4 regions of the Streptomyces sp. NBC_01216 genome follow, and region 4 is predicted to be linked to each of the others. Evidence: riboswitches for the same ligand, from Rfam matches in the RefSeq annotation. Region 4 holds a riboswitch; each other region holds the start of a gene.

Region 1 (4,750 bases), 1.4 Mb from region 4:
GCGCCCGCCGGGCCGGTGCCGACCACGACCACCTCGCCGCGTTCACGGGCCCGGGGTGTCACCGCGTCGATCCGCGAGGGCAGCACGGCCACCGAGAAGTACGGGACGGAGGCGGGGTCGATGTCCGTCAGGGCACCGGTTCGCTCCCCGGCCATCGTCGCCCGCTCGACGTACCGCGCGTCCTCGGCGCGGCCGGCCCGCTCCAGGGCCCGGCGCACCGTCGGGAACGTCCGGCCCAGCTTCATCACGACCGCCGAGTCCGTGGCCGCGAGACGGGCCGTCAGCTCGTCCTCCGGCAGGGTGCCGGGGATGATCGTCAGGACCTCCTCGGCCTCGCACAGCGGTTCGCCGAGGCGCGCCGCCGCCGCGCTGACCGAGGTCACGCCCGGGATCACCTCGGTGTCGAAGCGGTGCGCGAGACGCTTGTGCATGTGCTGGTACGAGCCGTAGAAGAGGGGATCGCCCTCCGCGAGCACGGCGACCGTACGCCCGGCGTCGAGGTGCGCGGCAAGGAGCGCCGACGCCTCCTCGTAGAAGTCGTCCAGCGCGCCCCGGTAGCCGCCGGGGTGGTCCGTGGCCTCCACGGTGAGCGGATACATCAGCCGCTCCTCGATGTGGTCCTCGCGGATGTGCCCGGCCGCGATCGACCGTGCGATGGAGCGGCCGTGCCGGGCCGAGTGGTAGGCGACCACGTCCGCCTCGGCGATGGCCCGCGCGGCGCGCAGCGTCATCAGGTCCGGGTCGCCGGGGCCGAGGCCCACGCCGTACAGCTTGCCGCTCATGCCTGGATCTCCTCCTCGGTCGCCATCGCGTTGACGGCGGCGGCGGTCATCGCGCTGCCGCCGCGGCGGCCCCGGACGACGAGGTAGTCGAGGCCCAGGTCCTGTGCCGCCAGCGCGTCCTTCGACTCGGCGGCGCCGATGAAGCCGACCGGGATGCCGAGGACGGCGGCGGGACGCCCCGCGCCCTTCCCGACCATCTCGAGAAGGCGGAAGAGGGCGGTGGGCGCGTTGCCGATGGCGACGACCGAGCCTTCGAGGCGGTCGCGCCACAGCTCCATGGCCGCCGCGCTGCGGGTGGTGCCCAGCTCGGCCGCCAGCGCGGGCACGGCGGGGTCGGAGAGCGTGCAGACCACGTCGTTGCCGGCGGGCAGGCGCTTGCGGGTGACGCCGCTGGCGACCATCTGGGCGTCGCAGAGGATCGGCGCGCCGGCGCGCAGGGCGGCGCGTGCCCGGGAGACGACCCCCGGCGAGTAGGCGAGGTCCCGGACGAGGTCGACCATGCCGCAGGCGTGGATCATCCGCACCGCGACCTGGCTGACGTCGGCGGGCAGACCCGCGAGATCCGCCTCGGCGCGGATCGTGGCAAAGGACTGGCGGTATATCTCCGCCCCGTCCTTCTCGTAGTCGAACATCCTGTTGCTCTCGCTCATCTCGTGGGTGTGGACGGGCGGCGGGCCGCCGCGACGGCGTCGGGGAGGTCTGTACGCGGGACGGGGCGCCCGTCCACCAGGTAGTGGCCGTCGGCGGTGGCGACGACGTCGACCCACTCGCCGGGCCCCCCGGTCGGGTGGCCGCAGCGCCGCTCGCACCCCGAGAACCGGACGGGTGAACCGCCCCCGTCCGTGCCGGGTGTCGCGTCCGCCCGGACGTCGGCGAGCGACTTGGCGCATCCGGGCCGCCCGGTGCACGCGCCCACGTCGAGCCAGGGGGAGTCCGCGCGGGTGAGCAGACCGGCCCCGGCGAGCGCGCCGAGGCGCGCCTCGGCGGCGGGACGGCCGGGGAACCCGGTCACGACGGCTCCGCGCCAGGGGGTGAGCCGCAGCTCACCGGGGGCGGCACCGTCCGGGGTGAGGGCACGGAGCTGCGCGGCGGTGAGCCGCCCGAGCCGCGCGACGACGGATACGGCGTACCTCCCGGTCGCCGGGTCGCCGAGCACACCGGGGCGGGGACCGGCGGAGCCGGGCGGGGTCGTGGGAGTGTGCGGGGCCGCCGGCCGCGCGGGGACGCCCGCGCGGACGAGGGCGCCCGCGAGGTCCGGCTCCACTCCCGCCGGGAGTTCCCGGACGCGCCAGGCCCCGGTGCCCGCCGCGCGCGCGGCGGCGAGGAAGGCGCCGGCGGCGGCGAGCGCCGCACGGGCCGCGTCGGAGCCCGCGACCCGGACGGTCCGGGCTCCGGCCCGGACCAGCGCGTCGCCGTCAGCCCGGGACGTTGAGAACAAGGTCACATCCGCGCCCAGCCCCGCCACGTCCCCGCGGCCGTCGTCCAGAGCGAAGAGAAAACGTCCGGAAAGCGCCGTCGTCCAGTCCTGCCCGCAGAGCAGGCCGTCCAGCTCGCGTGCCCACAACTGCACGTTCCCGCCGCCGATTCCGTCCACCCCGGCCAGCGGCGAGGCGACGATGTTCCGGATCCGCTCGTGCGCGGAGGAGGGCAGCAGCGCGGCGGCCGAGAGCAGCTCCGCCAGCCGGGCGTCGCAGCCCTCGGAGAGGCCCCGCAGCTCCACGTTCCCCCGGGACGTGACACTGATCCGTCCGTCGCCCAGAGTCTCCGCCGCGTCCGCCAGAACATGCGCCTGACGTGACGTCAGAACGCCGGCGGGCAGGCGTAGTCGAGCCAGGAGACCGTCATCGGCTGCGTGCAGCCGGAGCGCCCCGGGGCAGGCGTCGCCCCGGTCCCGCACGGGCGGTTCGCCCCGGTCGGGAAGGGGGGGTGGGATGGGCGGCATGGCGGCGAGCATACCCACGTCGTTCCGGCCGCCATCCCTGCGCCGGGCGGCCAGGATCTACTATGCAGACGGCATGGGGTCCCAGGACCCCGGGGAGGAAGCCCGGTGAGAATCCGGCGCGGTCCCGCCACTGTGAGCCGGCTCCGAAGACGGAGCCGGTGAGTCAGGAACTCCCGCCGTCCACACGACCACCCGGGGCGCGGACAACCCCGAGGAAGGCCTGCGCTCGCATGCGAATTCTGTTGCTGTCGCACTCCGACACCGACCTGCTCAGCGCCCGCGCGGCCGGCGGCCCGGTCGCGTACCGCTTCGCCAACCCCGCCCGCCTCCCGCTCGGCGACCTGCCCGGTCTCCTCGACGGCGCCGACCTCGTGCTGGTCCGCCTCCTCGGCGGCCTGCGCGCCTGGGAGGACGGGCTGCGGGCCCTGCTCGCCGAGGACCAGCCGCGGCCCGTCGTCGTGCTCTCCGGCGAGCAGGCCCCCGACGCCCAGCTGATGGAGTCGTCCACCGTCCCGATCGGCGTCGCCACCGAGGCCCACGCCTACCTGGCGCACGGCGGCCCGGACAACCTGGAGCAGCTGGCCCGCTTCCTCTCCGACACCGTGCTGCTCACCGGCCACGGCTTCGAGGCCCCGGCCGCCGCCCCCACCTGGGGGCCGCTGGAGCGCACCCCGCGCACGACCGACGGCCCGACCATCGCGGTGCTCTACTACCGCGCCCACCACATGAGCGGCAACACCGGCTTCGTCGCCGCGCTCTGCGAGGCGATCGAGGACGCGGGCGCCCAGGCCCGTCCGCTCTTCGTCGCCTCCCTGCGCGCCCCCGAGCCCGAACTGCTCGACCGGCTCCGCGACGCCGACGCCATCGTCACCACCGTGCTCGCCGCCGGCGGCACCAAGCCCGCCGAGGCCCAGGCCGGCGGCGACGAGGAGTCCTGGGACGCGGGTGCGCTCGCCGCTCTCGACGTCCCGATCCTCCAGGCACTCTGCCTCACCGGGTCCCGCTCGGCCTGGGAGGAGAACGACGAGGGACTGTCCCCGCTCGACGCGGCGAGCCAGGTCGCCGTTCCCGAGTTCGACGGCCGCCTGATCACCGTCCCCTTCTCCTTCAAGGAGATCGACGAGGACGGCCTGCCGGCCTACGTCGCCGACCCCGAACGCGCCGCCCGCGTCGCCGGGATCGCCGTGCGCCACGCCCGCCTGCGGCACATCCCGAACGCCGGGAAGAAGCTGGCGCTCGTCCTCTCCGCGTACCCGACCAAGCACTCCCGGATCGGCAACGCCGTCGGCCTGGACACGCCCGCCTCGGCCGTGGCGCTGCTCCGCAGACTGCGCGCGGAGGGCTACGACTTCGGCCCGGTCGAGGACCTCCCCGGCGTGGTCTCCGGCGACGGCGACGAGCTGATCTACGCCCTGATCGAGGCCGGCGGCCACGACCAGGACTGGCTCACCGAGGAGCAGCTGGCGCGCAACCCGGTCCGCATCCCGGCCGCCGACTACAAGCGCTGGTACGCGACCCTCCCGGCCGGACTCCGCGCGTCCGTCGAGGAACACTGGGGCCCCGCGCCCGGCGAGATGTTCCTCGACCGCTCCCGCAACCCCGAGGGCGACATCGTGCTCGCCGCCCTGCGCCGCGGGAACCTGCTGATCCTCATCCAGCCGCCGCGCGGCTTCGGCGAGAACCCGATCGCGATCTACCACGACCCGGACCTGCCGCCCTCGCACCACTACCTGGCCGCCTACCGCTGGATCGCGGCACGCGCCGAGGACGGCGGCTTCGGGGCGGACGCGATGGTCCACCTCGGCAAGCACGGCAACCTGGAGTGGCTGCCGGGCAAGAACGCGGGTCTGTCGGCGGCCTGCGGCCCGGACGCGGCGCTCGGCGACCTCCCGCTGGTCTACCCCTTCCTCGTCAACGACCCGGGCGAGGGCACCCAGGCCAAACGCCGGGTCCACGCGACGCTCGTCGACCACCTGGTGCCGCCGATGGCGCGCGCCGACTCGTACGGCGACATCGCGCGCCTGGA
Region 2 (4,750 bases), 3.4 Mb from region 4:
CCACGTGGGGGCGGTCCCGTCCACGGCCCGGAGGGGGCGGAACCGTCCCCTTACGGCAGGGCTTACCCGGGTTTGCGTGGGGAACATCGTGGACGGCCGGACCTCCGGAGCACTAAGTGGAACGCGCGGAACCTGTTGGGGACACCACACCGACCGACTCAGTTCACCTTCCGTTCACCCAGGTTGCCTACGTTCGACGAGCCACTGACGTCAAACGATTGCCTGGGTAAATGGAACACATCACGCTGCTGCTCGCGATTGTGGTCGTGACAGCTCTCGTGTTCGATTTCACGAACGGTTTCCACGACACCGCCAACGCGATGGCGACGACCATCTCGACCGGTGCCCTCAAGCCCAAGACGGCGGTGGCCATGTCCGCCGTGCTCAACCTGGTCGGTGCGTTCCTGTCCGTGGAGGTCGCCAAGACGATCTCCGGCGGGATCATCAACGAACAGGGCATTCGTACCGAAGTGATCTTCGCGGCGCTCGTCGGTGCCATCCTCTGGAATCTGCTGACCTGGCTGCTCGGACTTCCGTCCAGCTCCTCCCACGCTCTCTTCGGCGGCCTCATAGGCGCGGCCGTCATGTCGGCCGGCTGGTCCGCGGTCAACGGCGGCACCGTCGTCACCAAGGTCCTGCTCCCCGCGATCGCCGCACCGGTCGTCGCCGGACTGGCCGCCTGGGCGGCCACCAGGCTGACGTACCGGATCGGTTCCCGGACCGACGCGAAGGCCACGGCCAAGGGCTACCGTGCCGGGCAGATCGCCTCCGCCGGCCTCGTCTCCCTCGCCCACGGCACCAACGACGCCCAGAAGACCATGGGTGTCATCACCCTCGCCCTGGTCACCGGCGGCGTCCTCGTCCCCGGCTCCAACCCTCCGATGTGGGTCATCGTCGCGGCCGGTGTGGCCATCGCGCTCGGCACCTACCTCGGCGGCTGGCGCATCATCCGCACCATGGGCAAGGGCCTGACCGACCTCCGGCCGCCGCAGGGCTTCGCCGCCCAGACCAGCGCGGCCACGGTCATCCTGGCCTCCTCCCACCTCGGCTTCTCCCTCTCCACCACGCAGTCCTGCTCCGGTGCCGTGATGGGCGCGGGCCTCGGCCGCAAGGGCGGTGTCGTCCGCTGGTCCACCGCGACCCGGATGTTCGTCGCCTGGGGCCTGACCCTGCCCGCCGCCGGACTGGTCGGCGCCGGCGCCGAGTTCCTCACCAAGCAGGGCACCTGGGGCATCGTCGTCGTCGCGATCCTGCTGGTCGCCGGGTCGGGCGTCATCTGGGCCCTGTCCCGCCGCAAGCCGGTCGACCACAGCAACGTCACCGCGGACGACCTCGACGACGAGCCCGCCGGTGTCGTGACCACCGCGATCGCGGCCGTCACCCCGCCGCCCACCGGAACCGCGGTCGCCGCGGCCGAGGAGCTCAAGACCACCATCCCCGCGCCGGCCCCCACGGACCCGGCAGCCCCCGCGGCCCCCGCCGCGGCGGTCTAAGGAACCAAGGGACACGCACGCATGAAGATCGACTGGGCAGCTCTCGGCTCCGTCTTCGGAGTCAGCCTCGTGGCGACCGTCGCCCTCGTGGGCCTGTTCACCCTCGGCATCGTCGGCCTCTCCAAGCAGGAGCAGGCCGCCGCACAGGGCGGCTCCGCCGCCCTGGCGCGCACCGGCGCCTACGCCTGCTTCGCCCTGTGCGCGGCGGCCGTCGCGTACGGCATCTATCTGATCGTCGCCTGACGGCGGCGAGCACCGACGGCCGGGCGGGCCGCACCTTCGGGTGCGGCCCGCCCGGCCGTCCTGTGCGTACGGGCCGCGCCGCCCTTCCTGTGCGCGGGTCGGCTGTGGGGCTTCGCACACTGTCCCGCCGCAGGTCAAGGGTGAGTTGACGGGTGTTCGCGCAGCGTGGTGGACTTCCGGGGCCATGACGGCGGCAGAAGAGGAAGCCCGGTGCGAATCCGGCGCGGTCCCGCCACTGTGACCGGGGAACCCTCCCCGGGAGCCAGGAACTCTCGCCGTCGGTCACGTCGAGCCAGGGCGCGGACCCTGAGTGAGGACACAGCGCCATGCCTGGCCGCATTGCAGCCACCGGTGTATTCGCGTACGGCGCCGCCGCCGGTCTGGCCGCGGACCTGCTCGTCGGCGACCCCCGCCGCGGCCATCCGGTCGCCGGTTTCGGGCGGTTCGCCGGCACCGTCGAACGTCTTCTGTGGCACGACCACCGCGGCTGGGGCGCGTTGCACACCGCCCTCTGCGCCGGAGGCGCCGCGGCGGCCGGAGCGCTGGCCGCGCGGGCCGTCCGGGACCGGCCCGCCGCGTCCGTCGCCCTGACCGCGGCCACCGTGTGGGCCGTCGTCGGCGGGACGACCCTGGGCCGGGAGGCCCGCGCCATCGGCGGCGCCCTGGCCGCCGGGGACCTGGAGGTCGCCCGCGAACGGCTGCCGCACCTGTGCGGGCGTGATCCGCACTCCCTGGACGGCCCGGCGATGGCCCGCGCGGTCGTGGAGTCCGTCGCCGAGAACACCTCCGACGCGGTCGTGGGGGCGCTCGTGTGGGGCGCCGCCGCCGGTGTCCCGGGCCTGGTGGGGTTCCGGGCCGTGAACACCCTGGACGCCATGGTCGGCCACAGGTCCCCGCGTCACCGGCGCTTCGGCTGGGCCTCGGCCAGGCTGGACGACGTCGCCGGCTGGCCGGGGGCCCGGCTGACCGCCGCGCTCGCCACGGTGGCCGGCGGCGACCCGCGCGGGTCCTTGCGCGCCTGGCGGGCCGACGCCGGGCGGCATCCCAGCCCGAACGCCGGTCCGGTGGAGTCCTCGTTCGCGGGGGCGCTCGGCGTACGGCTCGGGGGGACGCTCTCGTACGGCGGACGGGTCGAGCACCGGCCCGCGCTGAACGCGCCCGGACGGGACGTGGAGGTCGCCGACATCGAACGGGCCGTACGGCTCTCGCGACGGGTGACCGCGCTGACGCTGGTGACCTGCGCGGGCGGCCGGATGATCATAGGTGCCATCAAGCGGAGGCTGATATGAGGGGCGGACTGCTGGTCGCCGGGACCACGTCCGACGCGGGAAAGAGCGTCGTCACGGCCGGCATCTGCCGCTGGCTGGTCCGCCGGGGCGTGAAGGTGGCCCCCTTCAAGGGCCAGAACATGTCCCTGAACTCCTTCGTGACCCGCGAGGGCGCGGAGATCGGGCGGGCGCAGGCCATGCAGGCGCAGGCCGCGCGAGTGGAGCCGACGGCCCTGATGAACCCGGTGCTGCTGAAGCCCGGCAGCGACCGTTCCAGCCAGGTCGTCCTGATGGGCAGGCCGGTCGGCGAGCTGAGCGCGCGCGGCTATCACGGGGGACGGCAGAAGGAGCTCTTCGAGCCGGTCCTGGCGTGCCTGGAGGAGCTGCGGGGCACGTATGACGCCGTGATCTGCGAGGGGGCGGGCAGTCCGGCCGAGATCAATCTGCGGCGCACCGACATCGTGAACATGGGCATCGCGCGCGCCGCGCGACTGCCGGTGCTCGTGGTCGGCGACATCGACCGGGGCGGGGTGTTCGCCCAGTTCTTCGGCACGACGGCCCTGCTGGCACCGGAGGACCAGGAACTGATCGCGGGCTACCTGGTGAACAAGTTCCGCGGCGACGTCACGCTGCTGGAGCCGGGGCTCGACATGCTGCACGGGCTGACCGGACGCCGGACCTTCGGCGTTCTGCCCTACGCCCACGGGCTCGGCATCGACGAGGAGGACGGGCTGCGGGTCTCGATGCGCGGCGCGGTCCGCGAGTCGGTCGTGGCCCCGCCCGTCGGCGAGGACGTACTGCGGGTCGCGGTCTGCGCCGTGCCCCTCATGTCCAACTTCACGGACGTGGACGCGCTGGCCGCCGAGCCGGGCGTGGTGGTGCGCTTCGTGGACCGGGCCGAGGAGCTCGTCGACGCGGACCTGGTGATCGTGCCGGGCACCCGCGGCACGGTACGGGCGCTGGCCTGGCTGCGCGAGCGCGGCCTCGCGGACGCCCTCGCGCGGCGGGCGGCGGAGGGCCGGCCGGTCCTCGGCATCTGCGGCGGCTTCCAGGCGCTCGGGGAGCGGATCGAGGACGAGGTCGAGTCGAAGGCCGGGACGGTCGACGGGCTCGGCCTGCTGCCGGTACGGGTCCGGTTCGCCGCGGGCAAGACACTGGCCCGTCCGGTCGGCGAGGCGCTCGGCGAGCGGGTCGAGGGCTACGAGATCCATCACGGCGTCGCCGAGGTCCTGGGCGGGGCCCCCTTCCTGGACGGCTGCCGGGTCGGCGCCGTCTGGGGCACGCACTGGCACGGCTCGCTGGAGAGCGACGGATTCCGCCGGGCGTTCCTGCGCGAGGTGGCCGCGGGCGCCTCACGCCGCTTCGTCCCCGCGCCGGACACGTCCTTCGGCGCGCTGCGCGAGGAACAGCTGGACCGGCTGGGCGACCTGATCGAGGAACACGCCGACACGGACGCGCTGCTCCGGCTCATCGAGACCGGGCCGCCGGCCGGTCTGCCCTTCATCCCGCCGGGCGCTCCGTGACCGCGCCCGTGGACGCCCCGCGCCTCACGGGCGGGACACACGACACCACCCGCACCACGCGCGCACGAGGGCCGCACGCCCCGTGGGAGACGCACAGCGAACGCGAAGGAAGGATCGACCGATGAGCACCCGGTACCCGTTCACCGCCGTCGTCGGCATGGACGACCTGCGGCTGGCGCTGCTGCTGAACGCCGTCAGCCCGGCGGTGGGCGGTGTCCTCGTC
Region 3 (4,750 bases), 4.7 Mb from region 4:
CCGCCATCCCCTCGGCGAAGCCGAGCGCGGGACGCCAGCCCAGCTCCCGGCGCAGCCGGGCCGAGTCCGCAGTGATGTGCCGCACGTCGCCGAGCCGGAACTCCCCGGTGACCACCGGTTCCGGTCCGCCGTGTTCCCGGGCCAGGGCCGACGCCATCTCGCCCACCGTGTGCGGCTCCCCGCTGCCGGTGTTGTACGTGCTGAGCGAGCCGGCCGGCAGGCCGGGGGCCGCCTCCAGCGCGAGCACGTTCGCCGCCGCGACGTCCCGCACGTGCACGAAGTCCCGCCGCTGGCCGCCGTCCTCGAAGACCCGGGGGGCCTCCCCCCGCGCCAGCGCCGAACGGAAGAAGGAGGCGACGCCCGCGTAGGGGGTGTCCCGGGGCATCCCCGGCCCGTACACGTTGTGGTAGCGCAGACTGACCGCGGACCCGTCGACGGCTCGCGCCCACGCCGCCGCCAGGTGCTCCTGGGCCAGCTTCGTCGCGGCGTACACGTTCCGCGGGTCGGCTGGGGTGTCCTCGTCGACCAGCCCCGGCGCCAGCAGGGCTCCACACGTGGGGCAGCGCGGTTCGAAGAGCCCCTCCCGGAGGTCCTCGGCGCTGCGGGCGCCGGCCCGGACGCGTCCGTGACGGGGGCACTCGTACCGTCCCTCCCCGTACACGACCATCGACCCCGCGAGGACGAGCCGCCTCGGGCCCGTCTCGGCCATCGCCGCGAGCAGCACGGCGGTGCCCAGGTCGTTGCAGCCCACGTACGCGGGCGCGTCGGCGAAGTCTTTGCCCAGGCCGACCATGGCGGCCTGATGGCAGACCGCGTCGACGCCGCGCAGCGCCGCCCGGACGCTCGGCGCGTCCCTGACGTCGGCGCCCACGAACTCCACCCCCGGCGGCGGCTCCGGAGCGGTCGGGTGCGCGCTGGGCAGCAGCGCGTCGAGGACGACCGGCTCGTGGCCCGCCCTGCCCAGTGCCGTGACGATGTGCGAGCCGATGAACCCGGCTCCTCCTGTGACAAGTACACGCATGGCGGGGACGCTACGGAACGAAGGGCCGCGGCGGAGCGGCCCACGCCGCGCCGTAAGCGTTTCGTCATCACCGTGGCCCTCCCGTCCGGGCCCGTGTTCGCGTTGGATGGCCGAAGAGACATCCGGAACGGAACGAGTGGACGAGGAGGTGCGCCGTGGGGCGCGTCACGAGGAAGTGGTGGTGGACCGGGGCGGCGGTCGTGGCTGTGGCGGTCGCCGCCGGGCTGGTGTGGTTCAAGCCCTGGGCGCTGTGGGTGGACGAGACCGTGCACGAGGCGCTGCCCTCCGCGAGCGCGCCGGCCGCGCCGCCCGCCGCGACCGAGGCCCCCTCGTCCCCGCAGACCACACCGGCCGCCGGCCCGGTCACCCTCGCCGAGGGCACCTTCATCAGCCACGAGCACGCCACCAGCGGCACCGCGAAGATCGTCCGCCTGTCGGACGGCACCCCGGTGCTGCGCCTCGAAGGTCTGGACACCTCCAGCGGCCCGGACCTCCGCGTGTGGCTGAGTGACGCACCGGTCAAGGAAGGGAAGGACGGCTGGCGCGTCTTCGACGACGGCAAGCACGTGAGCCTCGGCAAGCTCAAGGGCAACAAGGGCGACCAGAACTATCCGCTGCCCGCCGACGTGGACTGGGAGGCATACCCGAGCGTCAGCATCTGGTGCGACCGGTTCGACGTGTCCTTCGGCGCCGCGGGTCTCGTACGGACCTGACGGGCCGCGTCTCCCGCGCCGGACGGCCGCGCGCCGTCCGGCCCGCCGGCGGGGACGCGTCCCGCGCGCGCCGGACGGCAAACCGGTCCGCCGTCGCGGCCCGACGGGTCCGTCAGGACAGTCCGGGAAGCGCCACGTCGAGTACCGGCACCGCACGCGGTGAGCCGTCGGCGTCGATCGCGACGAAGGTCAGGAACGCCGTGGCGACCTCGGTGGCGGGCCCCGAGCTGTTCCACCGCTCGGCCGTGACACGCACGCCGACGGTCATCGACGTCCGACCGGCGCGCTCCAGCCCGGCCTCGACGCTCAGCAGGTCCCCGGCCCGCACCGGAGCCAGGAACGTCATCCGGTCCACCGAGACGGTCACGGCCGGACCGTCCGCGTGGCGTCCGGCGGCGGCCGCCGCGGCGTCGTCGATGAGTTTCATCATCACGCCGCCGTGGATGGTGCCGTAGAGGTTGGTGTCGTGGTCGCTCATGATGTGGGCGAGGACCACCCGGGAGTCATCCGGGGTCTTGGTCGTACGTGCGGGGCGGGAGACGGTGCGATCGGCCACGTCAACTCTCCTTCGCGAGTCGCGGCGGTGCTGGGCCGCGCGCACGGGGTACCGGCGCGCGGGCAGCGGCAGGTCTTCGGACTCGCGGGCACGTCCACCGGGGTCGACCGGGGGACACCTAGTGGCCGTCGCTTCCCGGGCCGGTGCGGGCCCAGTGCGTATGACGGCGGTCGTTCCCGCTCACCGCTGCGGGGCAGTCCCGGATTCCCACCGGGTTCCCTCTCGCGATCCGGAAGTACCGAAGAGCGGGCTTCGCTCCCGGATCGTGTCGACGCCCGGCGGCCCCCGTGCCGGAGGCAGGGGGGAGCGGGGCGAACCAGCTGCGGGCACCACCCTACGTGCCGGGCGGTGACCGCCCGGCAGGTAGGGCCACCGGGAGGGCCGCGCTCAGGCCCGGCCCTCCCGGAAGGCGCTCAGGATGCGCTCCGCCGCGAGCGTCGCGGTCAGCCGCCCGTCCCGTACCTGGCGCTCGACCTCCGGCGTGAGCGCCCGTACGGCGGGATCGGCGTGCAGCCGGCCCAGCAGTTCGTCACGCACCATCGTCCAGGCCCAGTCCACCTGCTGGTCCCGGCGCCGGGCGGCCAGCCGGCCCGCCGCGTCCAGGAGCGAGCGGTGCCCTTCGAGGCGCTCCCAGATCTCCTCCAGGCCGGTCGACTCGCGCGCGCTGCAGCTGAGGACCGGCGGCGTCCACACCGCCTCCCGGCCGTGCATCAGCCTCAGCGCGCCCGCCAGTTCCCGCGCCGCGGCGCGCGCGTCGGTCGCGTGGGGCCCGTCCGCCTTGTTCACCGCCACGACGTCGGCCAGCTCCAGGACACCCTTCTTGATCCCCTGCAGTTGGTCCCCGGTGCGTGCCAGCGTGAGCAGCAGGAAGGAGTCGACCATGTTCGCCACGGCCGTCTCCGACTGCCCTACACCCACGGTCTCCACCAGCACCACGTCGTACCCCGCCGCCTCCATGACCACGATCGACTCGCGCGTCGCCTTGGCCACACCGCCGAGGGTGCCGGCGGTGGGGGAGGGCCGCACGAACGCAGCCGGGTCGACCGCCAGCCGCTCCATACGGGTCTTGTCGCCCAGGATCGAGCCGCCGGTGCGGGTGGAGGACGGGTCCACGGCGAGCACCGCCACCTTGTGCCCGAGGCCGGTCAGCATCGTGCCGAAGGTGTCGATGAAGGTGGACTTGCCCACGCCGGGCACGCCGCTGATCCCGATCCGCCGGGCCCGGCCGCTGTGCGGCAGCAGCTCGGTCAGCAACTCCTGCGCGAGGGCCCGGTGGTCCGGGCGGGTGGACTCGACCAGGGTGATGGCACGCGCGACCAGCGCGCGCCTCCCCTCCCGGACACCCTTCGCGTACGTGTCGATGTCGATGGCCATGGGGTCAGCGGCCGTGCCCCAGGTCGGCCGCCAGGCGGCGTACGAGGTCCGCTGCCGCGTCGGGGATGACCGTGCCGGGCGGGAAGACGGCGGCCGCCCCCATCTCCAGGAGGGTGGGCACGTCCTGGGGCGGGATGACTCCGCCGACCACGATCATGATGTCCTCGCGGCCCTCCGCGGCGAGTTCCTCCCGCAGCGCGGGCACGAGCGTGAGGTGTCCGGCCGCCAGCGAGGAGACGCCCACGATGTGGACGTCCGCCTCGACGGCCTGTCGGGCGACCTCCGCCGGGGTCTGGAAGAGGGGACCGACGTCCACGTCGAAGCCCAGGTCGGCGAAGGCCGTGGCGATCACCTTCTGGCCGCGGTCGTGCCCGTCCTGGCCCATCTTGGCGACCAGGATGCGCGGGCGACGGCCCTCGGCCTCCTCGAAGGCGTCCACCAGGGCGCGCGTGCTCTCCACGGACGGGGACTCCCCGGCTTCGTTGCGGTACACATCGGAGATCGTACGGATCTGGCCCGCGTGCCGTCCGTACACCTTCTCCAGGGCGTCGGAGATCTCACCCACCGTCGCTTTCGCCCGAGCGGCCCGCACGGCCAGCTCCAGCAGGTTCCCCGAACCTCCGGCGGCCCGGGTGAGGTCGTCGAGCGCGGCCAGGCACGCCCGCTCGTCCCGTTCCTCGCGCAGCCGTCGCAGCTTCTCGATCTGCCGGGCGCGCACGGAGGAGTTGTCGACCTTGAGGACGTCGATCTCCTCGTCGCCGTCCACGCGGTACTTGTTCACACCGATCACCGGCTGCCGGCCGGAGTCGATCCGGGCCTGCGTGCGGGCGGCGGCCTCCTCCACACGCAGCTTCGGGATGCCCGCGTCGATGGCCTGCGCCATGCCGCCGGCGGCCTCGACCTCCTCGATGTGCTGCCAGGCCCGGCGGGCCAGGTCGTATGTCAGCCGCTCCACGTAGGCGCTGCCGCCCCAGGGGTCGATGACCCGGGTGGTGCCCGACTCCTGCTGGAGGAGCAGCTGGGTGTTGCGGGCGATGCGGGCGGAGAAGTCGGTCGGCAGGGCGAGGGCCTCGTCGAGGGCGTTGG
Region 4 (4,750 bases):
CAGGGCGGCCGTGCCGGCCGCCACCCTCGTGCGGACCACTCAGAAGTCCTCGTCGAGGTCCACCGAGCCCTCGACCGCGACCTGGTACGCCGACGGCCGGCGCTCGAAGAAGTTCGTCAGCTCCTGGACACCCTGGAGCTCCATGAACCCGAAGGGGTTCTCCGAGCCGTACACCGGGGCGAAGCCGAGGCGTGTCAGACGCTGGTCGGCGACGCACTGGAGGTACGCGCGCATGGACTCGGTGTTCATGCCCGGCAGGCCCTCACCGCACAGGTCCCGGCCGAACTGGAGCTCGGCCTCGACGGCCTCCTTCAGCATGTCGGTGACCTGCTGACGCAGTTCGTCGTCGAACAGCTCCGGCTCCTCCTTGCGGACGGTGTCCACGACCTCGAAGGCGAAGTTCATGTGCATCGTCTCGTCGCGGAACACCCAGTTGGTGCCGGTGGCCAGGCCGTGCAGCAGACCGCGGGACCGGAACCAGTACACGTAGGCGAAGGCGCCGTAGAAGAACAGGCCCTCGATGCAGGCGGCGAAACAGATCAGGTTGAGCAGGAAGCGCCGGCGGTCGGCACGCGTCTCCAGGCGGTCGATCGTCTCGACCGAGTCCATCCACTTGAAGCAGAACTGCGCCTTCTCGCGGATGGACGGGATGTTCTCGACGGCGTCGAACGCGGCGGAACGGTCCTCCGGGTCGGGCAGGTAGGTGTCGAGCAGCGTCAGGTAGAACTGGACGTGCACGGCCTCCTCGAAGAGCTGCCGCGACAGGTACAGCCGCGCCTCGGGGGAGTTGATGTGCTTGTACAGCGTCAGCACCAGGTTGTTCGCGACGATCGAGTCGCCGGTCGCGAAGAACGCCACCAGCCGGCCGATCATGTGCTGCTCGCCCGGCGTGAGCTTGGCGAGATCGGCGACGTCGGAGTGGAGGTCGACCTCCTCCACCGTCCACGTGTTCTTGATCGCGTCCCGGTAGCGCTCGTAGAAGTCCGGGTACCGCATGGGCCGCAGCGTCAGCTCGAAGCCCGGGTCGAGAAGGTTCTTCTGGGAAGACATCACTGGCAGGCCTCGCAGGACTCGGGGTTTTCCAGGGAGCAGGCGACCGCGTCGGGGTCGGCGGCCTGCTGGACGGGGATGGGGGCGGACGCGGCCGCCGACGCCTGGGCGGCGCGGGCGATGCGGGTCGCCGGACGGGACCGCAGGTAGTAGGTGGTCTTCAGACCCTGCTTCCAGGCGTACGCGTACATCGACGACAGCTTGCCGATCGTCGGCGTCTCCAGGAACAGGTTCAGCGACTGCGACTGGTCGAGGAACGGGGTCCGGGCCGCCGCCATGTCGATCAGACCGCGCTGCGGGATCTCCCAGGCCGTCCGGTACAGCTCGCGCACCTCGTCCGGGACCCAGCCGAAGCCGGCCACCGACCCGTTGGACTCGCGCAGCGCCTCACGGGTCTGCGCGTCCCACACGCCGAGCCGCTTCAGCTCGTCGACCAGGTAGGAGTTGACCTGGAGGAACTCGCCGGACAGCGTCTCGCGCTTGAACAGGTTGGAGACCTGCGGCTCGATGCACTCGTACACGCCCGCGATCGAGGCGATGGTCGCCGTCGGCGCGATGGCCAGCAGCAGCGAGTTGCGCATCCCGACCGCGGCGACGCGCTCGCGCAGCGCGGTCCAGCGCTCCGGCCAGTTCGGCCGCACGTCGTAGTGGTCCGGGTGCAGCACCCCCCGGGCGGCCCGGGTCTTGTCCCAGGCGGGCAGGGGGCCGTTGCGCTCGGCGAGGTCGGCTGAGGCCTCGTAGGCGGCGAGCATGATGCGCTCGGCGATCCTCGTCGACAGCGCACGGGCCTCGGTGGAGTCGAAGGGCAGCCGCAGCTTGAAGAAGACGTCCTGGAGGCCCATCGCGCCCAGCCCGACGGGCCGCCAGCGGGCGTTGGACCGGCCGGCCTGCTCGGTCGGGTAGAAGTTGATGTCCACCACGCGGTCGAGGAAGGTGACGGCGGTACGGACGGTCTCGTCGAGCCGCTCCCAGTCGATGTCGCCTGACCTCAGGTCCACGAAGGCGCCGAGGTTGACCGAGCCCAGGTTGCAGACCGCCGTCTCGCCGTCGTCCGTGACCTCCAGGATCTCCGTGCAGAGGTTGGAGGAGTGGACCGTGTGGCCCGGCTCCGCCGTCTGGTTGGCGGTGCGGTTCGACGCGTCCTTGAAGGTCATCCAGCCGTTGCCGGTCTGGGCCAGGGTCCGCATCATCCGGCCGTACAGGTCACGGGCCGGCATGGTCTTGCGAGCCAGGCCCGCGGCCTCCGCGCGGCGGTACGCGGCGTCGAACTCCTCGCCCCACAGGTCGACCAGTTCGGGCACGTCGGCCGGGGAGAACAGCGACCACTCGGCGTCGGCGTCGACGCGCCGCATGAACTCGTCCGGGATCCAGTGCGCCAGGTTCAGGTTGTGCGTACGCCGGGCGTCCTCACCGGTGTTGTCGCGCAGCTCCAGGAACTCCTCGATGTCCGCGTGCCAGGTCTCCAGGTAGACGGCGGCGGCGCCCTTGCGCCGGCCGCCCTGGTTCACGGCCGCGACGGAGGCGTCCAGGGTCTTCAGGAACGGCACGATGCCGTTCGAGTGCCCGTTGGTGCCGCGGATCAGCGAACCGCGGGCGCGGACGCGCGAGTACGACAGACCGATGCCGCCGGCGTGCTTCGACAGGCGCGCCACCTGGTGGTAGCGGTCGTAGATCGAGTCCAGCTCGTCCTGCGGCGAGTCGAGCAGGTAGCAGGACGACATCTGCGGGTGACGGGTGCCGGAGTTGAACAGCGTGGGCGAGGAGGGCAGGTAGTCGAGCCGGCTCATCAGCCCGTAGAGCGACGTGACCTCGTCCAGCGCCCGCTCCGAGCCGTCCTCGGCCAGTCCGGCGGCCACCCGCAGCATGAAGTGCTGCGGGGTCTCGATGACCTTGCGGGTGATCGGGTGGCGCAGCAGGTAGCGCGAGTAGAGGGTCCGCAGGCCGAAGTAGCCGAAGCGGTCGTCGGCGGAGCGGTCCAGGGCCGCGTCGAGCCGCCCGGCGTGCGACCGGACGAACGCGGCCGTGCGGTCGGCGATCAGGCCCTCGCGGTGGCCGACGGCGACGGACGCGGAGAAGCACACCGCCCCCTGGCCGGCCGCCTCGTCGGCGATGGTGATCGTCAGGAGCCGGGCGGCGAGCCGGGAGTAGGAGGGGTCCTCGGCGATCAGGCCGGCGGCCGCCTCGGTGGCCAGCTCGCGCAGTTCCGCCTCGTCCGAACCGGCGTTCCGGCCGCGCAGCGCCGCGGCGGCGATTCTGCCGGGGTCGGCGTCGGGGAGATCGGCGGTGAGGTCGGTCAGGGTCCGCAGCAGCACGGTCCCGGGTCCGTCGCTCTCGATCGCTGTGGCCGGATCGGCGGGCGCGATGGTCACGTGGGGGCTCTCCCTCGCTCGGCTCGGGGCCGACGGGGGGAAGGCGGGCAGACGGGCACCCACGGGCAGGGGTGTGCCGCCGCCGGCCCACTCCGCGAGGCCCGGACGTCTGTGGCACCCGGAACGGACGGACCGGGTGCGCTGTCGGCAGGTCTTCGGACTCACCTGGCGGACGAAAGCGCCAAAAGCACACCGTTGCGGGACAGTTCCGGACTTCCACCGGATTCCCCTGCGGCGACAGCGAGCATGAGCATACATGTGGGGGGCGCCCCGCAGGACACCCCCCACATGTTGTGTCGCTACCTGTTCACAGCTCCAGGGCGTAAGTGCGCAGTTCCACCAGTCCCGGGATCGGCTCCCAGTCCCGTCCGGGGGTGCGGACGAAGCCCAGCCGCTCGTACACGCGGTGCGCGGAGGTCATGCCCGGCTGGGTGGAGAGCACCACGCGTCGGCATCCCGGTGTCGCCCGCGCCCGCTCCACACAGGCCCGAACGAGCGACTCTCCGACGCCCCGGCCACGGGCGTCCGCGGAGACGGCGAGCATCCGGAACTCCGCCTCGCCCTCCCGGGCGATGTCGGCCCACGGACTGGTGGGGCCCGAGACGAAGGTCACGCCCCCGGCCGGCCGGCCCGCGCCGTCCAGTGCGACCAGCACCTCGGCCTCGGCGGCCCGCCGGGGCACGTCCCTCAGCACATCGAGGTACGCGTCGTGCACACCGAAGTCGAGGTGCCCGTCGTCGAGACAGGCCCGCGCGGTGAGCTCGCCCAGAGCCTCGTACTCCTCGGGCCGTGCCACTCGGATCCTGATGTCCCATCGGTGTGGTCCGATGTCCGTCACCCGCCCACGCCCACCGAGTTGTCCGGCGCCCCGTCGCCCTCGGGCGGCAGGTCTCCGCGTTCGACGGGTATCCGGGGGCCGGTCTCCTCGGGCAGCACGGCGTCCAGTTCGGCGTCGTCGGCGCGGTGGGCCCGCGCGGCGGTCTCACGCAGTGTCTCCCTGGACACCGAGAGCGGCGCGCCGAGCGTGATGCGAAGCGCGCCCTCGTTGCGCACGTAGGTGTGTCCGTACGCGGAGTGGCGGTACCAGCTCCCGTCCTCCCGCGCGCAGGTCTCGCCCTGGGACGGAGCGGAGCAGTCCTTGTCGGTGAACGGCTGCCGCTCCGCGGACAGGGTGAGCCGCGCTCCGTCCTTCGCGACGTACGTGAGCCGGAAGCCGTCGTCGCCGATGACTCCCGCCGACTGCCGTGCGAGGGTGAATCCCTCCGCCTCGGTGACGTACACGTGCTCGACACGGGTCTGGGCCGCCGAGGCGCGTGCCACGAGTTCAGCGT

Evidence for each region. Region 4 has a riboswitch for cobalamin ahead of OG393_RS09740 (ribonucleoside-diphosphate reductase subunit alpha). Riboswitches for the same ligand answer to the same signal wherever they lie in the genome.
Region 1: linked by a shared signal. The riboswitch ahead of cobN (cobaltochelatase subunit CobN) and the one ahead of OG393_RS09740 (ribonucleoside-diphosphate reductase subunit alpha) in region 4 are both predicted to bind cobalamin.
Region 2: linked by a shared signal. The riboswitch ahead of OG393_RS25850 (cobalamin biosynthesis protein) and the one ahead of OG393_RS09740 (ribonucleoside-diphosphate reductase subunit alpha) in region 4 are both predicted to bind cobalamin.
Region 3: linked by a shared signal. The riboswitch ahead of OG393_RS31790 (acyl-CoA thioesterase) and the one ahead of OG393_RS09740 (ribonucleoside-diphosphate reductase subunit alpha) in region 4 are both predicted to bind cobalamin.

Annotation. Positions count from the first base shown of each region.
Region 1 covers NZ_CP108677.1:3,696,297-3,701,046, forward strand. The annotation lists gene OG393_RS16225 (precorrin-2 C(20)-methyltransferase) at 1-782, opposite strand, end outside; gene OG393_RS16230 (precorrin-8X methylmutase) at 779-1,432, opposite strand; gene OG393_RS16235 (cobalamin biosynthesis protein CobG) at 1,429-2,736, opposite strand; cobalamin riboswitch at 2,780-2,916, shown strand; gene cobN (cobaltochelatase subunit CobN) at 2,955-4,750, shown strand, end outside.
Region 2 covers NZ_CP108677.1:5,768,756-5,773,505, reverse strand. The annotation lists gene OG393_RS25860 (inorganic phosphate transporter) at 231-1,493, shown strand; gene OG393_RS25855 (hypothetical protein) at 1,515-1,736, shown strand; cobalamin riboswitch at 1,908-2,030, shown strand; gene OG393_RS25850 (cobalamin biosynthesis protein) at 2,063-3,025, shown strand; gene OG393_RS25845 (cobyric acid synthase) at 3,022-4,527, shown strand; gene OG393_RS25840 (putative cobaltochelatase) at 4,649-4,750, shown strand, end outside.
Region 3 covers NZ_CP108677.1:6,991,586-6,996,335, forward strand. The annotation lists gene OG393_RS31780 (NAD-dependent epimerase/dehydratase family protein) at 1-1,021, opposite strand, end outside; gene OG393_RS31785 (DM13 domain-containing protein) at 1,177-1,734, shown strand; partial or broken gene OG393_RS31790 (acyl-CoA thioesterase) at 1,880-2,212, opposite strand; cobalamin riboswitch at 2,341-2,548, opposite strand; gene meaB (methylmalonyl Co-A mutase-associated GTPase MeaB) at 2,678-3,664, opposite strand; gene scpA (methylmalonyl-CoA mutase) at 3,669-4,750, opposite strand, start outside.
Region 4 covers NZ_CP108677.1:2,325,750-2,330,499, reverse strand. The annotation lists gene OG393_RS09750 (ribosomal maturation YjgA family protein) at 1-39, opposite strand, end outside; gene OG393_RS09745 (ribonucleotide-diphosphate reductase subunit beta) at 40-1,050, opposite strand; gene OG393_RS09740 (ribonucleoside-diphosphate reductase subunit alpha) at 1,050-3,419, opposite strand; cobalamin riboswitch at 3,549-3,673, opposite strand; gene OG393_RS09735 (GNAT family N-acetyltransferase) at 3,727-4,215, opposite strand; gene OG393_RS09730 (hypothetical protein) at 4,254-4,750, opposite strand, start outside.